Regions from separate parts of the Burkholderia sp. MR1-5-21 genome, predicted to be linked through region 2. Evidence: predicted binding sites of a transcription regulator. Region 2 holds the regulator's gene; each other region holds the start of a gene.
What was found. The regulator sigma-54, encoded in region 2, starts transcription at its own class of promoters, with help from an activator protein. The targets are predictions, from matches to a motif close to TGGCANGNAANCTGCTTT.
Positions count from the first base shown of each region.

Region 1: exaC (acetaldehyde dehydrogenase ExaC) is a predicted target of sigma-54. The motif match lies at 3,527-3,544, and genes of this name have one in related genera.
Region 3: ACV229_RS24915 (methanol/ethanol family PQQ-dependent dehydrogenase) is a predicted target of sigma-54. The motif match lies at 2,149-2,166, and genes of this name have one in related genera.

Region 1 is NZ_JBSAXD010000003.1:73,576-83,152, reverse strand. Features, by position in the region: gene eutC (ethanolamine ammonia-lyase subunit EutC) at 1-267, shown strand, start outside; gene ACV229_RS04980 (LysR family transcriptional regulator) at 260-1,144, opposite strand; gene ACV229_RS04975 (MFS transporter) at 1,290-2,807, shown strand; gene ACV229_RS04970 (pyridoxamine 5'-phosphate oxidase family protein) at 2,859-3,287, opposite strand; gene exaC (acetaldehyde dehydrogenase ExaC) at 3,607-5,133, shown strand; gene ACV229_RS04960 (hypothetical protein) at 5,416-5,964, shown strand; gene ACV229_RS04955 (helix-turn-helix domain-containing protein) at 6,349-7,383, shown strand; gene ACV229_RS04950 (glycosyltransferase family 9 protein) at 7,567-8,661, opposite strand; gene ACV229_RS04945 (thiamine pyrophosphate-binding protein) at 8,658-9,577, opposite strand, start outside.
Region 2 is NZ_JBSAXD010000009.1:203,773-213,349, forward strand. Features, by position in the region: gene ACV229_RS15170 (tetratricopeptide repeat protein) at 1-1,558, opposite strand, end outside; gene mutM (bifunctional DNA-formamidopyrimidine glycosylase/DNA-(apurinic or apyrimidinic site) lyase) at 1,647-2,477, shown strand; gene mutY (A/G-specific adenine glycosylase) at 2,502-3,605, shown strand; gene ACV229_RS15185 (LON peptidase substrate-binding domain-containing protein) at 3,660-4,304, opposite strand; gene rapZ (RNase adapter RapZ) at 4,329-5,237, opposite strand; gene hprK (HPr(Ser) kinase/phosphatase) at 5,313-6,281, opposite strand; gene ACV229_RS15200 (PTS sugar transporter subunit IIA) at 6,409-6,921, opposite strand; gene hpf (ribosome hibernation-promoting factor, HPF/YfiA family) at 7,153-7,512, opposite strand; gene ACV229_RS15210 (RNA polymerase factor sigma-54) at 7,671-9,179, opposite strand; gene lptB (LPS export ABC transporter ATP-binding protein) at 9,331-9,577, opposite strand, start outside.
Region 3 is NZ_JBSAXD010000020.1:3,669-13,245, forward strand. Features, by position in the region: gene ACV229_RS24910 (c-type cytochrome) at 1-217, opposite strand, end outside; gene ACV229_RS24915 (methanol/ethanol family PQQ-dependent dehydrogenase) at 337-2,058, opposite strand; gene ACV229_RS24920 (TonB-dependent receptor) at 2,498-4,888, shown strand; gene ACV229_RS24925 (alpha/beta fold hydrolase) at 5,069-6,076, opposite strand; gene ACV229_RS24930 (sigma-54-dependent Fis family transcriptional regulator) at 6,425-8,455, shown strand; gene pqqA (pyrroloquinoline quinone precursor peptide PqqA) at 8,782-8,856, shown strand; gene pqqB (pyrroloquinoline quinone biosynthesis protein PqqB) at 8,930-9,577, shown strand, end outside.

The DNA of each region.
Region 1 (9,577 bases), on a different contig from region 2:
ATGCTGATCGGCGAGCGGCCGGGCCTCAGCTCGCCGGACAGCCTCGGCGTCTATCTGACCTGGGCGCCGAAGGTCGGCTGCCACGACGCGCTGCGCAACTGCATCTCGAACGTGCGGCCCGAAGGGCTGCCGTACGACGCGGCCGCGCACAAGCTGCACTACCTGATGACGCATGCGCGGCGGCTGAAGCTGACGGGTGTCGGGCTCAAGGACGACAGCGACGCGCTGCTGCCGGAGGCGGAGACCGAACGGATCGGCGCTACCTGAACAGCCGCTCGCACAGAAAATCGACGAACACCCTGAGCTTCGGCGACAGCTGCCGGCTCGACGGCCACACGATCGAAAACTGGCCGGGCGCGATCCGGTAGGCGTCGAGCACCGTCACGAGCGCGCCGTGTTCGAGCGCGTCGCGCGCGAGGAAGTCGGGCATGTAGCCGATGCCGAGGCCTGCGAGCACGGCGCCGCGCAGCGCTTCCATGTTGTTGCAGGTCATCGCGGTGCGCAGCTTCAGCGGCGTGCCGTCGTCGGCCGCGAGCGCCCAGTCCTGCAGCTTGCCCGTCGTCGGGAAGCAGTAGCGCACGCAGTCGTGCGCCTCCAGGTCGCGCGGCACGCGCGGCGTGCCGGCCTGCGCGAGATACGCGGGCGTCGCGCACAGCACGAACCCGAACGGGCCGAGCCGCCGCGACATCAGGCTCGAATCCGACAGCTGCCCGCTGCGGATCGCCGCGTCGAACCCGCCTTCGACGACGTCCACCATCCGGTCGTTGAAATCGAGGTCCAGCTCGACGTCCGGATAGCGCCGCCGGAACTCGGGCAGCACCGGCAGCAGGAACCGGTAGCCGATCACGGGCAGGCTCACGCGCAGCTTGCCGCGCGGCCGTTGCGCGGACTCGGTTACCACGGCTTCCGCGTCGCGGAAATCCTCGAGGATCCGCTGGCAGCGTTCGTAGAAGTGGCGGCCCTCGTCGGTGAGCGTCACGCGGCGCGTCGTGCGGTGAAAGAGGCGCACGCCGAGCGACTGTTCGAGCTTCGCGATCGTCTTGCCGACCGCCGATGCCGAAATGCCGAGCGCGCGGCCGGCCGCGACGAAGCTCAGCGTTTCAGCAGTCCGGACGAACGCGACGATGCCGTTCAGGTTGTTCATCGATGCTCTGATCGCGGGCGATGGCGTTGAGATTCAGGAATTCTAGTCCGCTATATGCGGAATCCTGCGTGGTTTTTCGGCGATTGAATCGGATTTATCTTCTGTCGCTCTGACGGCGCTCGCGCCGGGTTTTCGAGGAGCGATGATGGATCACACGTTTTCCGCAGCGTCGACGCGCCGCCGCACGTTCGTGCTCGCCGCCGTCTGCATGGCCGCCGTCGCGCTGCCGCTCGGCTTTGCCGGCGGCGCGGTCGCGACGCCCGCGATCGGCCGTGACCTGCACGGCGGGCCGGTTGCGCTGACCTGGATCACGAACGCGTTCATGCTCGCGTTCGGCAGCTTTCTGATGGCGGCCGGCGCGTTGGCCGACCAGTACGGCCGCAAGCGCGTGTTCGCGATCGGCGTCGGCGGCTTCACGCTGCTGTCGGTCGCGCTCGCGTTCGCGCCGTCGATGCTCGCGGTCGACCTGCTGCGCGCGGCGCAAGGTCTCGCCGCTGCGGCTGCGCTCGCGGGCGGCACGGCGGCGCTCGCGCAGGAGTTCGACGGCGCGGCGAGCACGCGCGCGTTCAGCCTGCTCGGCACGACGTTCGGCATCGGTCTCGCGTTCGGGCCCGTGCTCGCCGGCTGCCTGATCGAGCGCTACGGCTGGCGTGCGATCTTCGTCACGGGTGCGGCGGCCGGCGCGCTGTCGCTTGCGTTCGGGCTGCCGCGGATGCACGAATCGCGCGATCCGCATGCGAAGGGGCTCGACTGGCCCGGCACCGCCGCGTTCACGGCCGCGCTGACGCTGTTCACGTTCGGCGTGATCGAGGCCGGCGCGCGCGGCTGGGCGAGCCCGCTCGTCGTCGCGCTGCTCGGCGGCGCGGCGTTGGGCGCACTCGCGTTCGTCGCGATCGAGACGCGCGTCGCGCGGCCGATGCTCGACCTGTCGCTGTTCCGCATTGCGCGCTTCGTCGGCGTGCAGGTGCTGCCCGTGTCGACCTGCTGCTGCTACATCGTGCTGCTCGTCGTGCTGCCGCTGCGCTTCATCGGCATCGACGGCTTCAGCGAGTTCGACACCGGCTGGCGGATGCTCGCGATCTCCGCGCCGATGCTCGTCGTGCCGCTTGTCGCGGCGACGCTCACGCGCTGGCTGTCGGCCGGCGTGATTTCGGGGCTCGGGCTCGTAGTCGCGGCTGCGGGGCTCGTGTGGCTGGACGTCGCGCTGCGCGGCGGCGCGGGGCCGGCGGCGATCGCGCCGATGCTCGCGATCGGTGTCGGGGCCGGGATGCCGTGGGGGCTGATGGACGGGCTGTCGGTCAGCGTCGTGCCGAAGGAGCGCGCGGGGATGGCGACCGGGATCTTCAGCACGACGCGGGTCGCGGGCGAGGGAATCGCGCTCGCGATCGCCGGCGCGGTGCTGGCGGCGCTCGCGCAGGCGGGGCTGCGGGCGGCGTCCGCGCCGGGCGCGACGCCCGACGCGCTGGCCGGCGCGGCCGCGCGGCTCGCGACGGGCGATCTGAGCGGCGCGCAGGCCGTGTTGCCGCATGCCGCACGCGCGGTGCTGCTCGCGACCTATTCGCATGCGTTCGACGATCTGCTGATCGGGCTCGCGGTCATCACGCTGCTGTGCGCAGCCGTCGTGTTCGTGTTCCTCGGCGGCCGGCAGGCGGCCGGCACCTGAGCGGCACCTGAGCGGCACCTGAGCGGCACCTAAGCAGGACCTAAGCAGGACCTAAGCGGGAACGAGCGCGGGCAGCGCGGCATCCGCGCGCCGATGCGCGCGATCGACCGCAACGACGACATAGCGCTGCGCGGTCGGCCACACGTGCGCCCAGCGGCGCGCGTCTTCGTCGATGATCGCGCGGCCTTGCACGAGCCACGTGGTCTTGTGCGCAAAATCGACGAACAGCAGCGCGATGCCGGGGTTCACGAGCAGGTTGCCGATCGTGTTGAACAGGTTGTTGCCCGCGAAATCGGGCAGCACGAGCGTGCCGGCGTCGAGCACGTCGACGAGCGGTTCGAATGTGCCGTCGCCGCGTGGTTGCCGCCCGCGGTACGAGCAGTCGCTGTCGCCGGCCGCATTCGCGGTCGCGACGATCAGGAACGCCTGCTCGCGCATGAACGCGATCGCGTCGGCGGAAAGGGGGCCGAGAGGATTCATGGTGTCGATGAACGCTGAGGAACGCGTAACGTTGAAACGCAAGCGACATGCCACCGGCCCCCATCGTGTCATTGCGCGATCGCGCGTTGCCGGCCCGCTGCGACTGTTGGAATTTCGAACGCCCGGCGCATCGCGGATCAATCGCGGTGTTCAGGTTTGGAGCAGTCGCCTGTTCCACGCCGGCGCGGCGCATCGCGCGCGGCCGTGCCGGCGGCATCGGCTCACGCATCGGCTTCGTTTGGCATGCATGTTGCGTAAACGGTCAAGCGCAACCAACCGGCGCTGCATTCCGACAAGCATGATGAACAGGAGACATGTGATGAACCCGTTTGACCTGAAACAACTGGGCCTCGACGTCGAATATCCGTACCGTCAGCAGTACGACAACTACATCGGCGGCAAGTGGGTGCCTCCGGTCAAGGGCGAGTACTTCGAGAACGTGTCGCCGATCAACGGCCAGCCGTTCTGCCGCGTGCCGCGCTCGAGCGCCGACGACATCGAGGTCGCGCTCGATGCGGCGCACGCCGCGCGCCGCAAGTGGGGCAAGACGTCCACGACCGAGCGGGCGAACCTGCTGCTCGCCGCGGCCGAACGCATGGAAAAGAACCTGAAGCTGCTCGCCGTCGCCGAAACGATCGACAACGGCAAGCCGCTGCGCGAGACGATGGCGGCCGATCTGCCGCTCGCCGTCGACCACTTCCGCTATTTCGCAGGCTGCATCCGCGCGCAGGAAGGCGGGATCTCCGAGATCGACGACAACACGGTCGCGTACCACTTCCACGAGCCGCTCGGCGTCGTCGGCCAGATCATCCCGTGGAACTTCCCGCTGCTGATGGCCGCATGGAAGCTGGCGCCGGCGCTCGCGGCCGGCTGCTGCATCGTGATGAAGCCGGCCGAGCAGACGCCCGCGTCGGTGCTCGTGCTGATGGAGCTGATCGGCGACCTGTTCCCGCCGGGCGTGATCAACATCGTGAACGGCTTCGGCAAGGAAGCCGGCGAAGCGCTCGCGACCAGCAAGCGTATCGCGAAGATCGCGTTCACGGGCTCGACGCCGGTCGGCCGGCACATCCTGCACGCGGCCGCCGACAACCTGATTCCGTCGACGGTCGAGCTCGGCGGCAAGAGCCCGAACATCTTCTTCGCCGACGTGCTCGACCAGGACGACGCGTTTCTCGACAAGGCGCTCGAAGGCCTCGCGATGTTCGCGCTGAACCAGGGCGAGGTGTGCACGTGCCCGTCGCGCGTGATGATCCAGGAGTCGATCTACGATCGCTTCATCGAGAAGGCCGTCGCGCGCGTCGAGCGCATCAAGGCCGGCCACCCGCTCGACCCGACGACGATGATCGGCGCGCAGGCATCGCAGCAGCAGCTCGACAAGATCCTGTCGTACATCGACATCGGCCGCGGCGAAGGCGCGCAATGCCTGACGGGCGGCGAGCGCACGGCGCCGGCCGCGGAACTCGGCACCGGCTACTACGTGAAGCCGACGATGCTGCTCGGCAACAACAAGATGCGCGTGTTCCAGGAAGAGATCTTCGGGCCGGTGGCGTCGGTGATGACGTTCAAGGACGAGCAGGAAGCGATCGAACTCGCGAACGACACGTACTACGGTCTCGGTGCGGGCGTGTGGACGCGCAACGGCACGCGCGCGTACCGGATGGGCCGCGAGATCGAGGCCGGGCGCGTGTGGACCAACTGCTACCACCTGTACCCCGCGCACGCGGCGTTCGGTGGCTACAAGCAGTCGGGCATCGGCCGCGAGACGCACAAGGTGGCGCTGTCGAACTATCAGCAGACCAAGTGCCTGCTCGTCAGCTACCAGGCCGAGGCGCTCGGGTTCTTCTGATCGTCGTTTGCTGCCGTTCGTGTTCAGGCGCGCGTGCGCCTGAACGCGGGCCGGGCCGCATGGGTGCGGGTTGCCGCTCGGCGCGCCGCCGGTGGCTGTTTCATCGGCGCCCGAGTCGACGGCAGCGCCGCTTCAGCAGTCCGGCCCTTTCGATGGGGCTGACCGACGTGCGCCGCCCGCCGCTGCTGGCGGGCGTGCCTGCTTGCTTGCCACCGGCAATCCCGGCGCCGGCCGGTCGTGGCGGGCGGCATCCCGAGCCGGCGCGACCCGCAAGGAGCCGACATGGCGGAACCGATTCGACCGACTTCCCGGCATCCGGTCTTTCACGACGGTGAGCTCGACGCGCATCGCCGGTTCGGCGTCTCGGACGAGGCCGAGCGCATGAGCGACGTCGTGACAACGCGCGTGAGCATCGGCGTGCGGCAATTCATCGAGACGCAACCCTTCATGTTCGTCGGCACCGGATGCGGCGGCCGCGCGAGCGTGACCTGCGACATCGTGCAGTCGATGCACGACGCGAACGGCGAATGGTTGCCGGTGGTCAGGGTGCTCGATACGAAGACGCTGCGGTTCGCGCTGCCCGCGGCCGGCGACGATGTCCGGATCGACGCGGCGCATTGCGACGGCAACGGGGTCGGGCTGCTGTTCGTCGATTTCCTGCGCGGCATTCGCTATCGGATCAACGGCCGGGCGGTCGTGCGCAACGATCTGTCCGACGGCGACGCGGCACCCTGGCCGGCGAGCTGTCCGATCGTCGAGCTGGCAGTCGCGCAGGCTTATGGCAATTGCGGCACGCGCGTCGTGCGGTTGCGGCCGGGAGGCGGCGCGTGATACGGCGCGTGATACGGCGCGTGATACCGCGTGCGGCGGCCAGGCGTGGCGAGGGTCGCTCGGGGGCGAGCATGCTTGTCCGGCGCGCGATCCGGCCGGGACGCGCACTAGCCCGGTGCAGCCCGCACACGCTATCCCGGTCAGCACGCATTGCGCGTGCGTGCGCGCCGTCGTTGAATGACGGGCTTCGCGCCGGATCGCAAGCGGCACGTCCGCGATTCGGCACGGGACTTGCATGCGATGCAGGGTTCCGGGCGGGTATGGGGCCAGAGGGTGAAGCATGGGGCCGGAGCAGATGCTGAAGAAGGGCAACCCCGGTCGACCTCCGAGCATGGGATCCGGTCATGCGCTGACGCGCCGGCTCAGGCCGACAGGAGAAACATGATGAGTGAACGAGTGGCGCACACCGGCGAACCGACGGCCGAGGACACGCGGCGCAACGCGCACGGCGACGACGCGTCGGCCGGGCAGGCCGTGGTCAGCGTTGCGCACGACGCCGACGAACAGGCGCGCAACCTGATCGGCTGGCGGCAGACCTACGACCAGCTCGCGGCGGGCCGCTTCGTCGGCACGCTGACCGAGCTGCCGCTCGACACGATGAAGCTGTTCCGCGAATCGACGAGCCACCTGCTGCGCCAGGCGTGCGAGGTGCGCGGCGACGCGTACTGGTTCGGCATCCCGCTCGTGCGCGACGGCACGGCGCGCGTCGACGCGTGCCGGATCGTGGCCGGCGCGCTTGCGTTCCGGCCCGGCAACGTCGAATTCGAATTGCTGACGCCCGCGCAGTTCTCGATCTACGGCGTCGTCGTGCGCGGCGACGTGCTGCGCCGCTATGCGGAGCAGGTCGAGCGGTGCGGGCTCGACGAGCGCCTGCCGGCGCAGACGGTGATGCAGGTCGGCGAGGCGCGGCTCACGCGGCTGTGCGCGCTGCTCGGGCACCGGCTCGACGACGCGGCCGCTGCTGCGGCGCCGCTGGCCGACCCGCTGCGCAACGACCTGCAGGCCGAGGTGCTCGCCGCGCTGTTCGACGTGTGCGCGCTGCCTGCCGACGGCGCGTCCGGCACTGCGCTGGCGAAGCGCCGCTGGATCGTCGAGCAGGCGCGCGACTACGTGCTCGCGCATCGCACGCGTCCGGTCGGCGTGCCCGAGCTGTGCGAGCAGCTGCACGTGAGCCGCCGCACGTTGCAGTACTGCTTCCAGGACGTGCTCGGGATGGCGCCGGCGACCTATCTGCGCACGCTGCGGCTGAATGGCGCGCGGCGCGACCTGTGCGGCCGCGCGGTCGGGTCCGTGCAGGACGTCGCCGAGGCGTGGGGCTTCTGGCACCTGAGCCAGTTCGCGACCGACTACCGGCGGATGTTCGGCAAGCGGCCGTCCGAGACGCTGCGCGACAGCGTGACGATGGTCGCGATGGGGTGATGCTCGGGTGGCGCAATGGGCAGCGGCGGCACCGACTGCTCATGCATCGTCGGGTCGACGGGCGACCGAGTGCCGGGCGCGGAGCGCGAGGGCGTTCGATGCGGACCCGATGTCCAGGCCGTGAGCCTGACGATGGCGCTCAGGCTAATTGCGGAGCGCCCGGGAATCCGGCGCGGCGAACTGTCACCCCGGCGTGCCTGCGGGATCGCGCACCGCCGGCCAAGCCAGTGCATCCCAGTCGACCGCCCGGTACGCGGCCTCGACCGCCGCCAGGTCGTCCGGCGATTCGCTGCGATGCAATCCGCGCAACGCTTCCGGCACGTCGAGCGCGACTGGCACGCAATGCGGATAGTCGCGCACCCGCAACTCGGGCGCGATCGTCGTGAAGCATGCGAGCGTCGGCACGTCGAGACCGTCGGCGATGTGGACTGCGGCCGTGTCCGACGCGAACAGCAGGCTTGCCCCCTGGATCCACGCGATGAACGCCGTAGTGTCGTGCGCGTATTCGCTGATGTCGACATAGGCCGGATGTGCGAGCCGCCCGAAGCCGACGACCGGCAACTGGTAGCGCCGCACGAGCGCATCGACGAACCCGGCGCGCAACGCGGGCGGCACGCTGCGCACCGCGGTGCTCGCGCTCGGGCAGAACAGCACGTACGGCCGCCGCCATGCGGGCGGCAGCGCGGGCAGCGGCAGCCGCGCGAGCCAGCGGTTGCGTTTCGCGGACGCCGGCAGCGCCGCCGGATCCGCGCCGAGCGCGTCGAGAAAGAAATCGATCATCGGCAGCCGCGCGAACGCGGGCCAGTACAGGTGATTGCCGAGATCGATGCATCGCGCATCGGCGGGCAACGCTCCGATTCGCCACGGCAGCGTGCGCGACGGCGCGACGACGTCGGCGGCGAGTGCATAAAGCGCTTCGACGTATCGCGGCGCACGGGCAGGGCGGTACAGCGTGAAGCGCAGGCCCGGATGCGCATCGCGCAGCGCCGCAAGCGCGGTCAGGCCGATCACCGAATCGCCGAGTGCGACGCCCATCCCGTTGATCACGTGCACGTGCATCCGGTCGTCGTAGTCGAGCCGGAACGGTCGGGTCGCGGCGTGCAGCAGACCGAGCGCGGGCGCGGCCGGCACGTAGCCGACCGCCGGGTTTTCGCCGTGCTCGACGTCATATGGCGCGACGAGCGTGCCGTCCGGTGCGAGCAGCGTGCCGGGCCAGACGAGCGCATCGTCGCGCGACAGCGCCGCGCCGGCCGGGACGGCGCGGGTGTTCATCGTCATTCGCGGCGCGCGCGGCGTCCCTGTTCCCGGATCTGCGCGAGCGTCGCCGCCGGCGTGCTCGCGTCCTGCGGCACGCGGATCTCGATCAGCGCGGGCAGTCCGCAGGTCAGCGCACGCTCGAGCGCGGGTGCGAAATCGACGGTGCGCTCGACCGTCTCGCCGTGTGCGCCAAACGCGCGCGCATACGCGGCGAAATCGGGGTTCGTGAGCCCCGTGCCATGCACGCGCCCGGGGTAGTTGCGCTCCTGATGCATGCGGATTGTGCCGAAATGACCGTTGTTGACGACGATCACGACGATGTTGAGCCCGTACTGCATCGCGGTGGCGAGCTCGCTGCCGGCCATCATGAAGCAGCCGTCGCCGGCAAGCGCGACGACGGTGCGCGCCGGATACAGCGACTTCGCGGCGAGCGCGGCCGGAATCCCGTAGCCCATCGCGCCGCTCGTCGGCGCGAGCTGCGAGCGGAAATGCCGGTACGCGAAATGCCGGTGCAGCCAGATTGCGTAGTTGCCGGCGCCGTTGGTCAGGATCGCGTCGTGCGGCAGGCGCTCGCGCAGTTGCACCATCACGTCGCCGAGCTGGACGTCGCCGGGCATCGGCAGCGGTGCGTGCCATTCGAGATAGGCGCGATGCGCGTCGGCCGCGCTGCCGGCCCACGCGGGCGCGGCCGGCGGTTCGAGCGCGGCGACGAGCGCCGCGATTTCCGGCATCCCCGACACGATCGGCAGGTCCGCTGCATAGACGCGGCCAAGCTCGTCCGCGCCCTGGTGGACGTGGATCAGCGTCTGGCGGGTCTTCGGGATGTCGAGCAGCGTGTAGCCGCCGGTCGTCGCTTCACCGAGGCGCGGGCCCAGCGCGAACAGCAGGTCGGCGTCGCGGATGCGCTTCGCGAGTGCGGGATTGATGCCGAGCCCGA
Region 2 (9,577 bases):
CCGCCTTCTCGATCAGCTTGCTGGCCTCGGGCAGGCGCTGGTTGCGATCGGCGAGCGAATAGCCGAGCGCGTTGTACGCCTGCGGGTTGTCGGGCTGCGTGCGGATCAGTTCGCGCAGCTGCTTTTCCATCGTCGTGTAGTGGCCGGTCTTCTCGGCCGCCATCGCATAGTCGTAGCGCAGGTCCGGATCGTCCGGGAAATCGTCGACTGCCCGCGACAGGCGCGCTTCCGCTTCGTTGTACCGCTTCGCGGTGAACAGGATCGACGCGTCGGTGCGCGCGATCACGGCGGCGTCGCGCGGATCGGTGACCGACAGGTTGTCGAGCACCTTGCGCGCCTCGTCGGTCTTGCCCTGCTTCTGCAGCAGCTCCGCGCGCGTGATCTGCGCGGGGAGGTAGTGCTGGCTCGTCTGGTCGACCTTGTCGAGCCACTGCGACGCCTGCGCGTCGTTGCCCTGGTCGATCGCGATCTGCGCGAGGTAGATGTAGCCCTGGCCGACGTCGAGATTCGGATCCTTCTCGCCGAGCTGCACGTATTGCTTCAGGTAGGCCGTCGCATCGTCGAGTTTCTTCTGCTGGATCTTGATCAGCGCGAGCGCCATCAGCGGCGTCGGGTCCTTCGCGTCGAGCTTGCGCATCGTCTCGAACTGCTTCTGCGCTTCGCCGAGCCGGTCGTCGGCGAGATACAGCTGCGACAGCGCGAGGCGCGCGTCGCGCGACTTCGGATTCTGCTGAACATATTTCTCGAACGACACGATACCCGCCGCGCGCTCCGCCGGCCCCATCTGCGACAGCATCAGCGCCGCGGGCAGGTAGTCCGGCCGGAGCTGCAGCGCCTGCTTCAGCGACTGCGCGGCGCCGTCCTTGTCGTCGACCGCGAGCTGCTGCCGGGCGATCGCGAGCTGCGCCTCGGGACGGTTCATGTCGTTCTTCAGCATGTCCTTCAGCACCGCGAGGCCGCCGACGCGGTCGGCACCGCGTGCGAGCAGCGCCTGCAGCGCGAGGATCGCGGGGCCGCGCGTGTCGCCGGCCGCGCGTGCCAGTTCGCGCGCGAGCATCGGCTGCGCGTCGGCCGGCTTGCCGGAGAGCACCAGCAACGCGGCGTCGACCTGCGACGCGCGATTCGAATCGGGCGCGTACTCCCGCCACAGGTTCGCGGCGGACAGCGCATCGGCCGGGCTCTGCGCGCCGAGCGCGATTTCGGTCGCGCGCTGCGCCATGCGCGGATCGCGCGTGTCGCGTGCAAGCGCGATGTAGGTCTGGAACGCAGGCGCCGGCTGGTTGCGCTGCAGCGCCACTTCGGCGGCGAGCACCTGGTAGACGATCTGGCTCGTCAGCGCGACGTTCGGGAGATCCTTTTTCTCGTCCGGCAACACGTGATCGAACGTGCTCTGAGACTCGGCATCGTCCGGAGCCGGATCCTGGGCGTGGGCCGGGAAGGCGGCGAGCGTCCATGCGGCGACCAGCGCGGCGCCGAGCGCGCGGCGGATCGGGAAGGCGCGCGAGCCACGCGCGTCGGCGGCGGGGCGCTTCTGAAGCAGCTTCGAGGGCAGAGTCATGGAAATCCGTTCGATGTTTCAGCCGATTGTAACGCGCTCGCTACAATACACGCACGATCGACATTATCGAGTTTAAGACCCCGAGAACATGCCAGAGTTGCCAGAAGTCGAAGTGACGCGCAGGGGTATCGAACCCTTTGTCGCCGGCCGTCGCGTCGAGCGCGTCGATGTACGCACCGCGATGCTGCGCTGGCCCGTGCCCGCCGGGCTCGCGGAGCAGTTGCGCGAACGCGAGGTGCTCGGCGTCGAGCGGCGCGGCAAGTATCTGCTGTTCGAAGTCGATGCCGGCTGGTTCATCGTGCACCTCGGCATGACGGGCACGCTGCGCGTGCTGCCGACGGCCGGCGCACCGCCCGCCGCCGCGAAGCACGACCACATCGACTGGATTTTCGACGAGTTCGTGCTGCGCTTTCGCGATCCGCGGCGTTTCGGCGCCGTGCTGTGGCATCCGCGCGAGGCCGGCGACGTGCACGCCCATCCGCTCCTCGCCGGCCTCGGCGTCGAGCCGTTTTCGCCGGCCTTCACCGGTGCGCTGCTCCACGCGCGCACGCGCGGGCGCTCGGTGTCGGTCAAGCAGGCGCTGCTCGCGGGCGACATCGTCGTCGGCGTCGGCAACATCTATGCGTCGGAGAGCCTGTTCCGCGCGGGCATCCGGCCGACCACCGCAGCCGGCAAGGTGTCGCTGCCGCGCTATGAGCGGCTCGCGCAAGCCGTGCGCGCGACGCTCGCCGATGCGATCGACCGCGGCGGCAGCACGCTGCGCGATTTCGTCGGCAGCAACGGCGAGAGCGGCTACTTCCAGCTCGACTGCTTCGTTTATGATCGCGCCGGGCAGCCTTGCCGCGTGTGCGGCACGCCGATCCGGCAGATCGTGCAGGGCCAGCGGTCGACCTACTATTGTCCGGCCTGCCAGCGTTAAACCTTTCGCCACATTCTTGCAACCTTGAAGCCACCCCGTACCGCTCCCGTTCCGTTTCCCGTCACGCCGCTGCACCGCACGTTCGCCACGCGCCTGATCGCGTGGCAGCGCGTGCACGGACGCCACGACCTGCCATGGCAGAACACGCGCGACCCGTATCGCATCTGGCTGTCGGAAATCATGCTGCAGCAGACGCAGGTCTCGACCGTCGTGCCGTACTACCTGCGCTTTCTCGAACGCTGCCCCGACGTCGCCGCGCTCGCGGCCGCGCCGATCGACGACGTGATGGCGCTGTGGGCCGGCCTCGGCTACTACTCGCGCGCGCGCAACCTGCACCGCTGCGCGCAGGTCGTGGTCGCCGAGCACGGCGGCGCGTTTCCGTCGACGCCTGACGCGCTCGCCGAACTGCCCGGCATCGGCCGCTCGACCGCCGCGGCGATCGCGTCGTTCGCATTCGGCGCGCACGCGACGATTCTCGACGGCAACGTGAAGCGCGTGCTCGCACGGGTGTTCGGTGTCGAGGGTTTCCCGGGGGAGAAGCGCGTCGAGAACGACATGTGGGCGCTTGCCGAATCGCTTTTGCCCGACGCCGCCAACGCGGCCGACGTGAGCGCGTACACGCAGGGGCTGATGGATCTCGGCGCGACGCTGTGCGCGCGCGGCAAGCCGGATTGCGCGCGCTGCCCGTTCGCGGGGGATTGCGTCGCGCAGTCGACGGGCCGCCAGCGTGAGTTGCCGGCCGCGCGTCCGAAGAAAAAGGTGCCGACGAAGAAGACGTGGATGCTCGTGCTGCGCGACGGCGATGCCGTGCTGCTCGAGCGGCGTCCGCCCACCGGCATCTGGGGCGGGCTCTGGAGCCTGCCGGAGGCCGACGGCGACGCCGCGCTGGCCGAGCGCGCGCGCGGATTCGGCGGCGGCGGCCCGGTGCCGCTCGCGCCGCTGACGCACACGTTCACGCATTTCAAGCTCGAGATCGAGCCGCGATTGAGCGAGATGGCGGACGGTGGCGCCGAATTCGTCGCACAGGACGCGCAGACTGCATGGGTGCCGCTGAGCGGGCTCGATGCGTACGGCGTGCCCGCGCCGGTGCGCAAGCTGCTCGACGGATTGGGCGGTTCGCTGTTGTGACCGCTGATGTGATGTAATGCGCGGGGCGCGCGCCGCGGTGCGTGCGCCGTCGCGTCAGAGCCAGCCGTGCCGGTTCAGCACGTGATGCACGGCGTCGATGCGCGCACCGACGTCGGGAAACTCCATCAGCTTCTGCCGCGCGCGCAAGTCGAGCGGCAACAGTTCCGCAAGACGGTTCGACACCCAGCTCGGATCGTCGAGCCGGAACGGCTCGCAGAACGGCAGCTTTTCCTTGTCCTTGTCGATCTTCTGTTTCAGTGCGTCGATGATGCGTTCCAGCACCTCGGCGCATGCACCGAACTGTGCGAGCGCCTGCTCGCCCTCGAGCGGAATGTCGTCGGGCAGCGGTTCGGCGATGCCGACGATCAGCCCGTTGGCCTCGACGCGATACGACAGCAGCTCGAAACGCTGGGTGCCGATCGCCTGCAGAAACAGCATCCCGAATTCGCCGGTGTCGCATTCGACGATGCGTGCCATGCAGCCGATCGTTTCGGGCACCGATACGGCGCCTTCCTGCGCGACTTCCGGTCCGCTCTTCAGCAGGCAGACGCCGAACGGTGCGTCGTCACGCAGGCACGCGCGCGCCATGTCGAGATAACGCGCCTCGAAGACCTTGAGCGGCAGCAGGCCTCCAGGAAACAGCACCGTATGTAGCGGAAACAGCGGCAGGTCGAGCAGGGTGGTCGATAGAGAGGACATGGCGCTTGCGGAGAAGCGGCGTCGCTAAGGTCTGTCGACCTCGGTCACGAGCCGCGACGACGCGTCGACATCCACGGGCGCGTCACGATGCCGCACGATCACGTTCGCCTCGCGCGCGAGGCGCGCGGCGAGCGTTTCCGCGATGAAGACCGAGCGATGCTGGCCGCCCGTACAGCCGATGGCGACGGTCAGGTAGCTGCGGTTGTCCTCGCGGAAGTGCGGTAGCCATTTGATCAGGAACGCATGGATGTCGTCGATCATCTGATGGACGATCGGCAGTGCGTCGAGAAACGCGATGACCGGCTGGTCGAGCCCGGTGAGCGGGCGCAATTCATGGTCGTAATACGGGTTCGGCAGCGCGCGCACGTCGAACATCAGGTCGGCATCGAGCGGCACGCCGCGCTTGAAGCCGAACGATTCGAACATCAGCATCAGGTCGTTGTTCTTCTGCTCGATGAAGCGCTTGACCCAGGTGCGCAGCACGTTCGCACGCAGGTTGCTCGTGTCGATCTGGTGGCCGAATTCGGCGAGCGGCGCGACGAGTTCGCGCTCGCGCTCGATTGCCTCCTCGAGCGACGACAGCAGGCCGACGTCGGCGTCGTGCGACGGGGAGCCGGACAGCGGATGGCGGCGGCGCGTTTCGGAAAAGCGCTGGATCAGCGCCGGCGTGCTCGCATTGAGGAACAGCACGCGCACGTCGTGATCGCACGACAGCGTGCGGATCAGGCCGGGCATTTCGTCGAGCGATGCGCTCGAACGCGCGTCGATCGCGACGGCGAGCCGCTGCTGGCCCTCTTCGGCGAGGTAGCGGGTCAACTCGGGCAGCACGTGCGGCGGCAGGTTGTCGACGCAGTAGTAGCCTGCGTCCTCCAGCGCGTTCAACGCGACGGATTTGCCGGAGCCGGAAATGCCGGTGATGAGAACAATGCGCATGGGAAGCAGAAAATCCTGACGTTTCATCATAGCACCGGCAACACGCACCCGCGCTGCGCGACCGGCCGGTGCGAGTTACACAAGCTTGCCGGGGAACTGGCTATCGGGATCTTGCATCGCGAGTCGTTGCCGATCCATGAAATCGCGCAACGTGTCGATTCCGCGCAACTGCAGGATCGTGTTGCGGACCGCCGCCTCGACGAGCACCGCGAGGTTGCGGCCGGCCGCGACCTGGATCGTCACCTTGCTGATCGGCAATCCGAGCACGTCGACGGTCTGGCTTTCGAGCGGCAGGCGCTGGAACTCGCCGTCGGGACGGCGCACGAGCTGAACGATCAGCTTCAGCTTCATTTTCCGGCGCACGGCGGTCTCGCCGAAGATCGTCTTGATGTCGAGGAGGCCGAGGCCGCGCACTTCGAGCAGGTTCTGCAGCAGCGGCGGGCAGCGCCCTTCGACGAAATCGGGGCCAAGACGCACGAAGTCGACCGCGTCGTCGGCGACGAGTCCGTGGCCGCGGCTGATCAGCTCGAGGCCGAGTTCGCTCTTGCCGAGACCCGAATCGCCCGTCAGCAGCACGCCCATCCCGAGGATGTCGAGGAACACGCCGTGCAGCGTCGCGCGCGGTGCGAGGATGCGCGACATGTAGAGGCGCAGGCTGTCGATCACCGCGGCGGCCGACATCGGCGTCGTGAACAGCGGGGTCGACGAGCGCGTGCAGCGCAGCACCAGTTCGGGCGGCGCGGCGGCGCCGCCGGCGACGACGAGGAACGGCGGCTCGAGGGCGATCAGCTCGGCCATGTGGCGCGAACGGTCCTCGTCGGTCTGCCGCTGGTAGTAGTCGATCTCGGCTTCGCCGAGCACCTGGATCCGGTTCGGGTGAATGAGGTTCAGGTGGCCGACGAGGTCGGCGCTCGACGTCGCATTGGCGACGGTGTCGGCCGAAAAGCCGCGTTCCCAGCCTTCATGCCCCGTCAGCCAGCTCAGCTTCAGCGTGGCCGCGTTGTCGTCGAAGATGCTCTGGGCGTTGATGCTGGACGTATCCATGAGTCCGTCACTCCAGTGAGCCGGTGCTTGCGCGTGGCGACGGGCGTCGCCATGCCGGGCCGGCGCCGGGCGGCCCGGGACGGCGGCTTGCGCCGCCTCGTTCGGGAAAATTTACGCCCGGATCAACTCAAGGTTGCCACTGAGTGAGCAGGCTATGCAACTCGACGCGATCCGTTTCGTTGTGCAAACGCTCGCGCGCATCGCGGTCGGACAGCAGTTGCGCGATCTCCGACAGGATTTCGAGGTGCTGCTGGGTGGCTTGCTCGGGGACGAGCAGGAAAATCAGGAGGGAAACCGGCTGGCCGTCGGGCGCCTCGAACGGAATCGGATCGGCGAGCCGCACGAACGCGGCGAGCGGATGCTTGAGGCCCTTGATGCGCCCGTGCGGAATCGCGACGCCTTCGCCGAGCCCGGTCGAGCCGAGGCGCTCGCGCGCGAACAGGTTGTCCGTGACGGTGCTGCGGGCGACGCCGTTCTGATTCTCGAACATCAGCCCGGCTTGTTCGAAGACGCGTTTCTTGCTGGTGACGGAGAGGTCGATGACGACGTTCTCTAGGGGCAGGATTTTGGCTAGGCGATTCATGTTGGCAGGCGATTGGGCGGCCTGGGGTCTCCTCGCGGCGGCAGACTGATTTTCCATGGTTGGCAATATCAAGGCGTTAGGCGATGGAGACCTGCAAGGCACGGTGACCGTACCCAACGCCCCCCGGCAATAACCGGAGCATTATAGAACACAGCCGAGCGCGTGGCGCGACGCGCTCGGGCGCCTGGCGCGAGTGGGGCACGGTGCCCGCGCCGTTGCACGCGGGCATAAAAAAACCGCCCGGCGAACCGGGCGGCGTACTGATGCGATGAAGCGGTTATGAAGCGGTCATTGCGGCGGCAGTTCGATCTGTTCGACGGCCGGCTGATGCTTGATCGGTTCGTGCGCGTGCGTTTGCAGGCGCTCCATGTGCTTGACGACCTGGCGGTCCAGCTTGTCGATCAGCAGATCGATGGCCGCATACAGGTTGCCGTTTGCGCTTTCGACGAAGATGTCCTTGCCCTTCAGATGCAGATTGATTTCCGCGCGTTGTTGCCTGTCCTTTTCCTTGTGGTTGTCGACCGAGAGGATCACAGTGCCATCGATCACCTGATCGCTATGCCGTAGCACCCGGTCCAGCTTGGTGATCACGTATTCGCGAATTGCAGGCGTGACTTCGAGATGATGTCCACTGATCTTCAGGTTCATAGTGCTTCTCCAAGCGAGTGACCACCAATCCGCTTCGATGCGGTCGTCCGGTCGACTTGCCCGTGCCGCCCGAGGCGGCCGATTGCGGACAGGTCGCCCGGCTTGTCCGCCGAAGGCGCGGCGGCCGGAACACGCCTGCCGCCGGGCAGGCAGCAGGCTTAAAGAGACTTGCGCAGATTCACTGCCGGGATCTTGAGGGCTTCGCGATACTTGGCAACCGTGCGGCGCGCGACCACGAAGCCTTGTTCTGCCAGCAGTTCGGCAATTCGGCTGTCCGAAAGAGGCGATTTTGGGTCTTCGGCTCCTATCAGTTGCTTGATCAGGGCACGGATGGCGGTCGACGATGCGGCGCCACCGGTGTCGGTCGAGACGTGAGATCCGAAGAAGTACTTAAATTCAAGCGTCCCGAACGGGGTCAGCATGTACTTCCCGGTTGTCACACGGCTGACAGTTGACTCGTGTAGGCCCAGCGTATCAGCAATCTCCCGCAAAACCAAGGGGCGCATCGCAATTTCGCCGTGCGCAAAGAAATTCTTCTGACGTTCGACAATAGCCTGCGCGACGCGCAGGATCGTGTCGAAGCGCTGCTGGATATTCTTGATCAGCCAGCGCGCTTCCTGCAGTTGCTGCTTGAGCGAACCGGCGGACGGATCGCCGCGGCTGTTGCGCAGGATGTTCGCGTAGAGATTGTTGATCCGCAGGCGCGGCACGACTTCCGGATTGAGTTCCGCCTGCCAGCCCTGGCCGGCCTTCTTCACGATGATGTCGGGCACGACGTAGTCGGCCTCGGCCTTGCCGTATGCGGCGCCGGGGAACGGCTCCAGCGAGCGGATCAGCGCGTGCGCGTCGCGCAGCGCGTCGTCGGTCGTCTTCAGGTGCTTGCGCAACCGTGTGAAGTCGCGCGCGGCCAGCAGTTCGAGGTATTGCGACACGATCTCGAGCGACAGCGTGCGCGCCGGGGACGGATCGAGCCGCAGCAACTGCAGCTTCAGGCATTCGGATGCAGAGCGGGCCCCGACCCCGGACGGGTCGAAGCTGTGCAGCAGCGCGAGCGCGGCGTTCAATTCGTCGCAGTCGACCTCGAGCTCGGGCGGCAGGTCGGCGAGCACCTCGTCGAGCGTCGCGGTCAGGTAGCCGTCGTCGTCGAGCGATTCGATCAGGAACATCACGAGCGCGCGGTCGCGCGGCCCGGCCTGCGTGACGCGCAGCTGCGCGGACAGATGGTCGCGCAGCGACGTCGCGGCTTCCTGCACCTGCAGCGGCGGGAGGTCGTCGTCGTCGGACGCGCCGCTCGCGCGGCCGAATTCGTCGAGGTTCCACTGCGGACCGTCGCCGCTGTCGCTGTTCGCGTAGCCGTCGTAATCGTCGCCGCCGGACGGCTCGTCGCGCTCGGCGCGCTCGCCGGTCTGGCCGGTGCCATTGGTGCCGGCCATCGGCTCGGGGTTCGATGCGGGCGGCGTCTGCGCGATCAGCGAACCGTCCGCTGCAACGCGCAGCGGGCTCGCGATCCATTCGTCGTCGTTCTCGAGCAGTGGATTCTGGGCGACCGCCATCGCCACTTCCTGCTGGAGTTCGAGCGTCGACAGCTGCAGGAGCCGGATCGACTGCTGCAGTTGCGGCGTCAGCGCCAGATGTTGCGACAGGCGGAGTTGAAGGCTGGCTTTCATGGCAAGGAGGGAGTCATACCCGGAGTTTGCCACGACGCAGGTGCATTGGGCCATCCGCGATTACGCGCGGCAAGGAATGGGGGCGAAACGGGGCGCGGCCCCGCGCGGCAGAGCCGGGCGGGGCCGCACAGGGCGTTGCCGTGACGGTGCGTTACATGCGGAAGTGTTCGCCGAGGTACACGCGGCGCACGCTTTCGTTCTCGATGATTTCGCTGGGGGCGCCGGCCGCGAGCACCGAGCCGTCGCTGATGATGTACGCGTGGTCGCAGATGCCGAGCGTTTCGCGCACGTTGTGGTCCGTGATCAGCACGCCGATGTTGCGCTGCTTCAGGAACTTGACGATCTTCTGGATCTCGAGCACCGCGATCGGGTCGACGCCCGCGAACGGTTCGTCGAGC
Region 3 (9,577 bases), on a different contig from region 2:
CGTCGTCGCCGCCATCGTCGTCGACGCCGCGCTTGTTGAACGATGCGGCGATGCCCGCCGTGCGGAACACTTCGCGCGCGATGGATTTGTCGAGCGCCGTGGTCGGGCTGCCGGGCAGCGTGCAGATGCGTACGCCGGCCGACGCGGCTGCCGGTGTCAGCGCCACGCCCACGGCGAGCAGACTGGCGACGGTAAGGGGAGTGAGGCGAGCATTCATGATCGTTTGTCCGGTTGAAGCTGTTGGGGTGTCGCGCCCGCATCGGGCGCATGCGGGCGCGACCGGGGCCTGGGGCCTGTTCACGCTAATGACGGGCTTGTGAACAGGCTTCATCCCGATCAGTCGAGCGCGAACACGTAGAGCGTGCCGCCGCGCGGAACATCCTTTGCGATGTCGGCCATCGGGCCGCCCCAGATCGGGTTCGCGCCGCCGTAGCCGGCGAGCACGGCGACATATTCCTTGCCGTCGACCTCATACACCGAGGGTTGCGAAATGATGCCGCTCGCGAGCTGCGGGCTCTCCCAGAGCACCTTGCCGGTCGCCGTGTCGAACGCGTACAGGTGGCCGTCGAGCGAGCCGCTGAACGCGAGGCCGCTCGCGGTGGTCGCGACGCCGCCGTTCCACGGCTTCTTCGACCAGTGGCTCCACAGCTTCTTGCCGGTATTCACGTCGATTGCCGTCAGTTCGCCGTAGCCCTCGCTGCCCGGTTCAGGCTTGATCTCGAAACCTTCGCCGAGATACGGCAGACCTTCCATGTAGCTGACCGACTTGCCGGTCAGGCTCATGCACGCGTGCAGCGCGGGCACGACCGCGATGTTGCGTTCCTGGTCGTACGAGATCGACCACCAGTTCTTGCCGCCGAGGAAGCTCGGGCAGGTTTCGATCGTCGTGCCGGCCTTCGGGAACTTCGATTCGTCCTGGATCGGCTTGCCGTCAGCCGTGTAGCCGGTGACCGACAACGCTTTCACGAACGGCGTCGCATAGATCAGCTTGCCGGTCGTGCGGTCGATCGCGTGGAAGAAGCCGTTGCGGTCCGCGTGGATGATCGCGTCGTAGTCCTTGCCCTTGTACTTGATGTCCGCGAGGACCGCCGCGTTCACGCCGTCGTAGTCCCACGTGTCATGGTTCGTGTACTGATAGTGCCACTTCAGGTTGCCGTTCTTCGCATCGAGCGCGAGCAGCGAGTCGGAATACAGGTTGTCGCCGGGGCGCAGCGCCGCGAGCCACGGGCCGGGGTTGCCGACACCCCAGTACAGCGTGCGGGACGCGGCGTCGTACGTGCCGGTCAGCCACGCGGCGCCGCCGCCGTGATCCTGCATGCCGTCGGGCCAGGTTTCCGAGCCCTTCTGTCCGGAAGCCGGGATCGTGTAGCGTTTCCAGACCTCCGAGCCATTCTCCGGATTCAGCGCGACGATGTAGCCGCGAATCCCGTACTCGCCGCCTGACGTGCCGACGACGATCGCGCCGTCGAGCGCGAGCGGCGCGAGCGAGAACGAGTAGCCGAGGCCCGGCTCGAACATCTGCTTCTTCCACACGAGCGTGCCGGTCTGCGCGTCGAGCGCCGCGATTTCGCCGCTCAGCATCGCGACATAGACGTTCTTGCCGTACAGCGCGACGCCGCGGTTGACGACGTCGCAGCACGCGGTCTTGAACGCTGCCGGGCCGAGCTTCGGCTCGTATTTCCACAGCTGCTTGCCCGTCTTCGCATCGAATGCGTAGACGTTGTCCTTCGGCGTCGTCACGAACAGATAGTTGCCGTTGACGATCGGCGTCGCTTCGAAGCCCTGCTTCAGGTCGGCGGGGAACTTGTAGGCCCACACCTGCTTGAGATCCTTCGCATTCGACGTGTCGATCTGCTTGAGCGGCGAATGCGACCGGCCGTCGTAGGTGCGGTAGTAGGTCAGCCAGCCCGGATCGGTGTGCGCATCGGTCAGCCGCTGGTAGGTCACGGCCGGGTAGTCCGCGGCCGCCTCGACGAGGCCGGGGTTCAGCGCGACGGCGGCAGCCACCGCGATTCCGATCGTCGCCAGCCGGCTCGCTGAAGCCGAGAGTTTCTTCATGGTTGTCTCCTGAGTCATTGTGGTCGCACCGCCGCGAACGGTTCGTCGCGCCGGCACGGTGTGGGGTTCCGGGCCGAGTGCGCTGCCGTTCACGCAAGTCGCATGCCATCGCGCGGCGAAGGCCGCACGGTTCGGCACACGGGCGTATCGCGCGCCGCGCGGCGTCGGAGGCATTGCGCAACGGCGTCAACGAAGGTGTTGCATTCAGGTACACCGCGATGCGCGAGGTGTTGCCAAACATGACAGGTGACACGGCGCCTGTGACACGTGCGCCGCCGCATGCGCACGTCGCACGGAAACGGTGGCGGCGTGGGCGGCGCTGCTTGCGCGCGCCGCGCTGGCGGTGCTGGCACGGTTCTCGCAGGATCGCTTCGCGGCAACATATCGCCGCGCGTCGCACAGCAAGATACGGCGGAACATAAAGACGGAGACAACGGAAATGATCAGGAGGCCAAAGGCAGTCGGGCGGCGCAACGCGATGCAAGGCGGCCGGCGCGCGCGGCAAGTCAGCGCGATTTTCGGCTCGACACTCGGCGCGATCGCGCTGTTCGGACTGTCGCCGGCCGGCGTGCGCGCGCAGCAGAATGCGGGCGGCGCTGCCACGGTGGGGCCTGCTGCGACGCCCGCCGGCGCCGCGCCGCCGGCCGCAGCCGTGCCGCAAACGTCGGCCGATACGCTGCCTGCGGTGGTTGTCGTCGGCACGACGCCGCTGCTCGGAATCGGCACGCCGCTGTCGAAGGTGCCGGCGAACGTGCAGACGGTGCGCGCGGCGGAGCTCGACGCACAGCATCGCTTGACGCTGACCGATTTCTTCGCCGCGAACCTGCAGAGCGTGACGATCTCGGAAGCGCAGGGCAACCCGTACCAGACGGACGTCAACTATCGCGGCTTCACCGCGTCGCCGCTGCTCGGCACGCCGCAGGGCTTGTCGGTATTCGTCGACGGCGTGCGCGTGAACGAGGCGTTCGGCGACGTCGTGAACTGGGACATCCTGCCCACGCAGGCAATCGACCGGATGCAGCTGATTCCGGGCTCCAATCCGGTGTACGGACGCAATACGCTCGGCGGCGCGCTCGCGATCACGACGAAGAACGGCAAGTCGAATCCGGGCGGCGAAGCGGAAGTGTCGGGCGGCTCGTGGGGCCGCAAGACCGCCGACATCGAGCAGGGCGGCACGATCGGCTCGAACCTCGACTACTACGCGACCGCGAACGTCGCGAACGACGGCGGCTGGGCGGACCACAACGCGAGCCGCGTGCGGCAGGCGTTCGGCAAGCTGCGCTACACCGATGCGGACACGACGCTGTCGATCTCCGCGGGCGGCGCGGACAACACGCTGTACGGCACCCAGACGATCCCGCGCTCGTTCCTCGACAACCGGAAGCAGGCGTATACGTATCCGGACCTGAACCGCAACAGCGCCGAATACGTGACGCTGTCGGGCGACCGCTTTTTCGGCGAGCACGTCGAGCTGAGCGGCAACGCGTACTACCGGCATCTACGCAACAGCAACCTCAGCAGCAACAACAACACCGATTTCGGATCGGTCGGCGAGGACGGCACGGTCGACACGGTGCAGGGCACCAACGCGCAATCGACGATCGTCACCGACAGCTACGGCGGCAGCCTGCAGCTCACGCTGCTCGGCAAGCTCGGCGGGATGGCGAACCAGCTGATCGCGGGCGTCGCGGCCGATTTCGCGAACTCGAGCTACGTCGCGTCGTCGCAGGATGCGTATTTCACCGACACGCGCGCGGCGATCGGCGTCGGCGATTTCGTCCAGCAGACGAACGCGAAGACGCGCAATGCGAACTTCGGCGTGTACCTGAGCGACGCGCTGTCGCTGACACCGCACTGGACGCTGACGCTGTCGGGCCGCTACGACTGGTCGAAGTCGCAGATCGGCGACGAGAGCGGCGTGCAGCCGCTGCTCGACGGCAACCACACGTTCTCGCGCTTCAACCCGGCGGTGGGGCTCAACTGGAACCCGGTCGTGGGTTTCACCGCGTATGCGACCTACAACGAAGGGATGCGCTCGCCGACCGCGATCGAGCTCGCGTGCGCGGACCCCGCCGCGCCGTGTTCGCTGCCGAACGACTTCATCGCCGACCCGGCGCTCAAGCCGGTGATCTCGAAGACGTTCGAAGTCGGCGCGCGCGGCCGCATCGGTGCCGCGACGACCTGGAGCGCCGCCGCCTATCGTACGACGCTGACGGACGACATCCAGTTCATCAGCAGTCCCGCGAGTGCGCAGGGCTATTTCCGCAATGTCGGCGACACGCGGCGCCAGGGCATCGAACTCGCGGGCCGCACGCAGCTCGGCCGGCTCGGCGTCGGGCTCTCGTACAGCTATGTCGATGCGACCTACCGTTCGTCGTGGACCGAACACAGCCCGGCGAACTCGGCGGCGGACGCGAACGGCAACGTGACGGTCAAGCCGGGCGACCATATCCCCGGCATTCCCGCGCACACGGTGAAGCTGCGGCTCGACTACGCGGCGACGCCCGCGTGGGACATCGGCGCGAACGTCACGTGGCGCAGCGGCGTGTACGCGCGCGGCGACGAGAGCAACCAGGACGTGAACGGCAAGATCGCGGGCTACGTGCTCGTCGATCTCGACATGCGGTATCGGATCACGAAGCGGTTCGAGGTGTTCGCGAGCGTGACGAACCTGTTCGACAAACGCTACGCGAGCTTCGGCGTGCTCGGCCAGAATTTCTTCAACGGGCCGAATCACACGTTCGACGGCGCGAATCCGGTCAACGAACAGTTCGTCGGACCGGGCGCGCCGCGTGGCGCGTGGGTCGGCGTGCGTTATGCGTGGGATTGAGTGTTGCGCGGCTGCGCTTGTTGTCGGGTCACGGCGTGAACAGGCGCCGGGCCGTGCCCGGCTTGCACCGTCACGTGAACAGCGCTGCCGCGAACATCGCATGCGCCGCGCGCGACGCTGGGAGCCGACGCTCGTTGCCGGTGCTCCGTGAGCAGGCGCCCGGCCGTGCGAGATGCGCTGTCATGTGAACGGCGCCGCCGCGAACATTGCACGCACCGCGCGGGCGACGCTGCGTGCCAACGCCGGGTCGCTTGCCAGATGTCCGGCGTGCACGCGCTCGATCTCGACCTCGGGCGCGGCACGCGCGAGGCGGGCGACGTTGCCGACCGGGCAAACGGGATCGTGCATCCCGTGCGCGGCGAACAGCGGCACGCCTGCATCTGCCGCCCGACGTGCGAGCGCGAGCACGTGGCGTTCGCCGAGCCAGCAATCGCGCTGCAGGTAACGCGCCTGGATCCGGTACTTGTCGACCAGCCGGCTGACGATCTTGTGCGAGCGGATCGCGTGCGCGGGTGAGCGGCGCGTTTGCGGCGATGCGAGGACGGCGTTTTCGTACGCGCGCCACGCGAGCGCCACCGCGCGCTGCCGGGCCGCGCCCGCGCCGGGACGCAGCCGCCGCGCGCAGCACGACAGCAGACGATCCGGCTGGCTGCAGTTGGCTGCCACACACAGGCGCCGCCATTCGCGGGGCGCGCGCGTGCGCGACGTCGTGAACAGGCGGCGGACTTCGCGTGGCGATGTCAGGAACAGGCCGCGCAGCACGACGCCGGTCACCCGCGCGGGATGCGTGCCCGCATACGCGAGCGCAAGCGCGGCGCCCCACGATCCGCCGACGACGCCCCAGCGCGCAATGCCGAGCTGCTCGCGCACCGCCTCCAGATCGCCGATCAGCCGAGCGGTGCTGTTGTGACGCGTGCCGCCGCGCGGCGCGGACGCGCCCGCGCCGCGCTGGTCGACGAGCACGACGCGTGTGCGCGTCAGGTCGAACAGGCGCAGGATGCCGGCCTGGCTGCCGCTACCGGGCCCGCCGTGCAGTACGACGACCGGGTGGCCGTGCGCAGCGCCGGCTACGGCAAACGCGATCGACTGCGCGTCGCGGTGCAGGCGCCGGTGAACGGGTGCGGCAGGCGCGGCAGACGACCCCGGCATCGCGGGCGACGATATGGCTCGAATCGGGGCAGGCGTCATGTCGTTGTGGCTTGAGCGAAATAGGGACAGCCGTCACTCGGCCGCGTGTGCGTCCGAGCAACTGCCGGGCTTGATCTGGAGCAAAGCCAGAATCACGCCAGCCGCGAAGATCGGGATTCGCACGGGTAGCCGCGAGCCTTGCAATCGCTGTATCACGAAGGCCGACCTGTCCGGCGACTCGACAAGCGTGAGCACGACTGGTCGATGCCTTACATCAAACTTTCATTTTGCGCTGCATGACCGTCACAGGAGCGTCCATCCGCGCCGCGACGCTCGCGTGGCCCGATGCTTGCTTGCAATGACGGCAAAGAGTCCGGCAGATGACCGGAAGGATCCCCGGAGGAGACAATGCGCGATGACGCAGATCAGGCGGCCGGATCACGGGCCGCGCATCCCGCTGGCTGGCCCGCACCGTCGATCCAGAAAGCCCATGAGCGGTCCGAGACGTTTGGCCTGCAGGTATCGGCACGCCCCGACTACGACGTGCTGTCGAGCGCGGGGCTGGTCCTGAAGCGCGAGCAGAACCGCGTGCTGTGCGTGCATGCGATGCCGGTGATGGAGACGCTGCACGAGCAGATCGTCAACACGCAGAGCATGATCGTGCTGACCGACGCGGAAGGCCTGATCCTGCATTCGATCGGCGACGACGACTTCCTGCGCCGCGCGGAGAAGGTCGCGCTGCGCCCGGGCGCGAACTGGGCGGAGAACCGGCAGGGCACCAACGCGATCGGCACGGCGCTCGCCGAGCTGTGCCCGATGGTCGTCCACGGCGACCAGCACTTCCTGGCCGCGAACCGCTTCCTGACCTGTTCGAGCGTGCCGATCCTCGACCCGTACGGCGACGCGATCGGCGTGCTCGACGTGACGGGCGACCACCGCAGCTATCACCAGCACACGATGGCGCTCGCGAAGATGTCGGTGCAGATGATCGAGAATCATCTGTTCACGACGACCTTTCAGGAAACGCTGCAGGTGTCGTTCCATGGCCGTCCCGAGTTCCTCGGCACGCTGATGGAGGGGATCGTCGCGTTCACCGCCGACGGCCGCTTCCTGTCGGCCAATCGCAGCGCGCAGTTCCAGCTCGGCATGCCGCTCGCCGCGCTGCGCGCGCACACGCTGTCGTCGCTGTTCGACATCACGAGCGCGCAGCTGATCGACCGCATGCGCGCCAGTACCGACCCGCACCTGATGCTGAATCTCGGCAATGGCGCGGTGGTCTGCGCGCGCGTGCGCTTCCGGCGCGCGACGCTCGCCGAAGGCAGTCGGCCGACGGACGTCCACGACGCAGGCGCGCCGGCCGCGCGCGTGAGCGCGGTGCCGGCCCCGATGCCGGGCACATCGGCGGGGCTGTCGCGGCTCAACTATCTCGACACCGGCGATCCGCAGGTCGCGTGCGTGATCGCGAAGGTGCGCAAGGTGATCGGCAAGGACATTCCGATCCTGATCACCGGCGAGACCGGCACCGGCAAGGAGCTGCTCGCGCAGGCGATCCACAACGACTCGCCGCGGCGCGACGGGCCGTTCGTCGCGGTCAACTGCGCGTCGATTCCGGAGACGCTGATCGAATCCGAGCTGTTCGGCTACGAAGAGGGCGCGTTCACCGGCGCGCGCCGCAAGGGGGCGATCGGCAAGCTGCTGCAGGCGAACGGCGGCACGCTGTTCCTCGACGAGATCGGCGACATGCCGTATCCGCTGCAGGTGCGGCTGTTGCGCGTGCTGCAGGAGCGGCTCGTCAACCCGCTCGGGTCGACGAAGACGATCGCCGTGGACATCGCGATCATCTGCGCGACGCACCGCGACCTGCGCGACATGATTGCGCAGAACCGCTTCCGCGAGGATCTCTACTACCGGCTGAACGGCCTCGTGGTGCGCCTGCCGCCGCTGCGCGACCGCACGGATCTCGCGGTCGTCGTGCAGAAGATGCTGCAACGGGAAGCGTTTGCGGGCCCCGACTGCCCGCCGCTGTCCGTCGCGCCGGACGTGATGGCGCTGTTCGTGCGCTGCACGTGGCCCGGCAACTTCCGCCAGCTCGGCAACCTGCTGCGCACGGCGGCGGCGATGGTCGACGACGATGGCGAGATCCGGCGCGAGCATTTGCCGGACGATTTCTTCGATGACCTGCGGCGCGGCGATGCTCAGGCCGAGCAGGCCGCGCACGATTCGTCCGCCGCACTGTCCGCCGCACCGTGCGCCGCGGATCCGATCCCGCCCGCCGACGCGCGTCTGCAGGACGTCGCCGCGTCCGCGATTGCCGCCGCGCTGGCGCGTCATGGCGGCAACGTGTCCGCCGCCGCGCGCGCGCTCGGCGTCTCGCGCAACACGATCTACCGGAAGATGCCGGCGGCCGATGCGGACCGCCACCCGTCCGACGAAAGCTGACGCGCAGGCCGCGCAATAGCGGCCACGCGATCCGTCACAGCCGGTGTGTCAAGTTGCAACACCCGTTGCAACACCGGTGTTCAACGATTCAACACCTGTCACCGCCCCCGCGTGTCGTGCCGCCGGGGCGGCGGATCGCATGCGCGCGCGTTCTGTCGGCTATTCGTAAGAATTCCATCCCGGTGCCCGGGTGACGGCGATGTGCCGGCGTCGCGCGGGCAAAGTACGACATCGGCACGCTCCTTGCTGAAGAGGAATCGACCGCCGGATTGCAGCGGTTGTTCGACTCACCAACGCGACTCACCAACTCAACAAGGAGACACATCATGCAATGGACGACCCCGTCTTACACCGACCTGCGCTTCGGCTTCGAAATCACGATGTACATCGCCAACCGCTGATCGCCGCGCGATGCGCTGCCCGTGCCGCCCGTTTTGCCGCGGGTGACGCGGGCGGCCTCGGGAGCTGACGCCCATGAAGATCAAGATACTCGGCTCGGGAGCCGGCGGCGGCCTGCCGCAATGGAACTGCAATTGCGCGAACTGTCGCCGCGCGCGCAGCGGAAGCGGCCACGTGATGCCGCGCACGCAGTCGTCGATCGCGGTCAGCGACGACGGCATCGACTGGGTCCTCGTCAACGCGTCGCCCGACATTCTTTCCCAGTTGCGCGCGGATCCGGATTTGCAGCCGGCGCGCGCGATCCGCGACAGCGGAATCGCCGCCGTCGTGCTGTGTGATGCGCAGATCGATCACGTGACGGGCCTGCTGATGCTGCGCGAGCGTTCGACGCCGCTGCCGCTCTACGCGAGCGCGCCGGTGCTCGACGACCTGTCGACCGGGTTGCCGCTCGTGCCGCTGCTCGGCCACTACTGCGGCGTCGATGCGCACACGATCGCGCTCGACGAGCCGTTCACGGTGCCGGCGGCGCGCGGGATCCGCTTCACCGCGATTCCTGTCGACAGCAAGGCGCCGCCTTATTCGCCGCGGCGCGCGTCGGCCGCGCCCGGCGACAACATCGCGCTGTCGATCGAAGACGTCGCGAGCGGCCGGCGCGCGTTCTATGCGCCGGGTCTCGCTGCCGTCACCGACGACGTGCGCGCGGCGATGGACGGCGCCGATCTC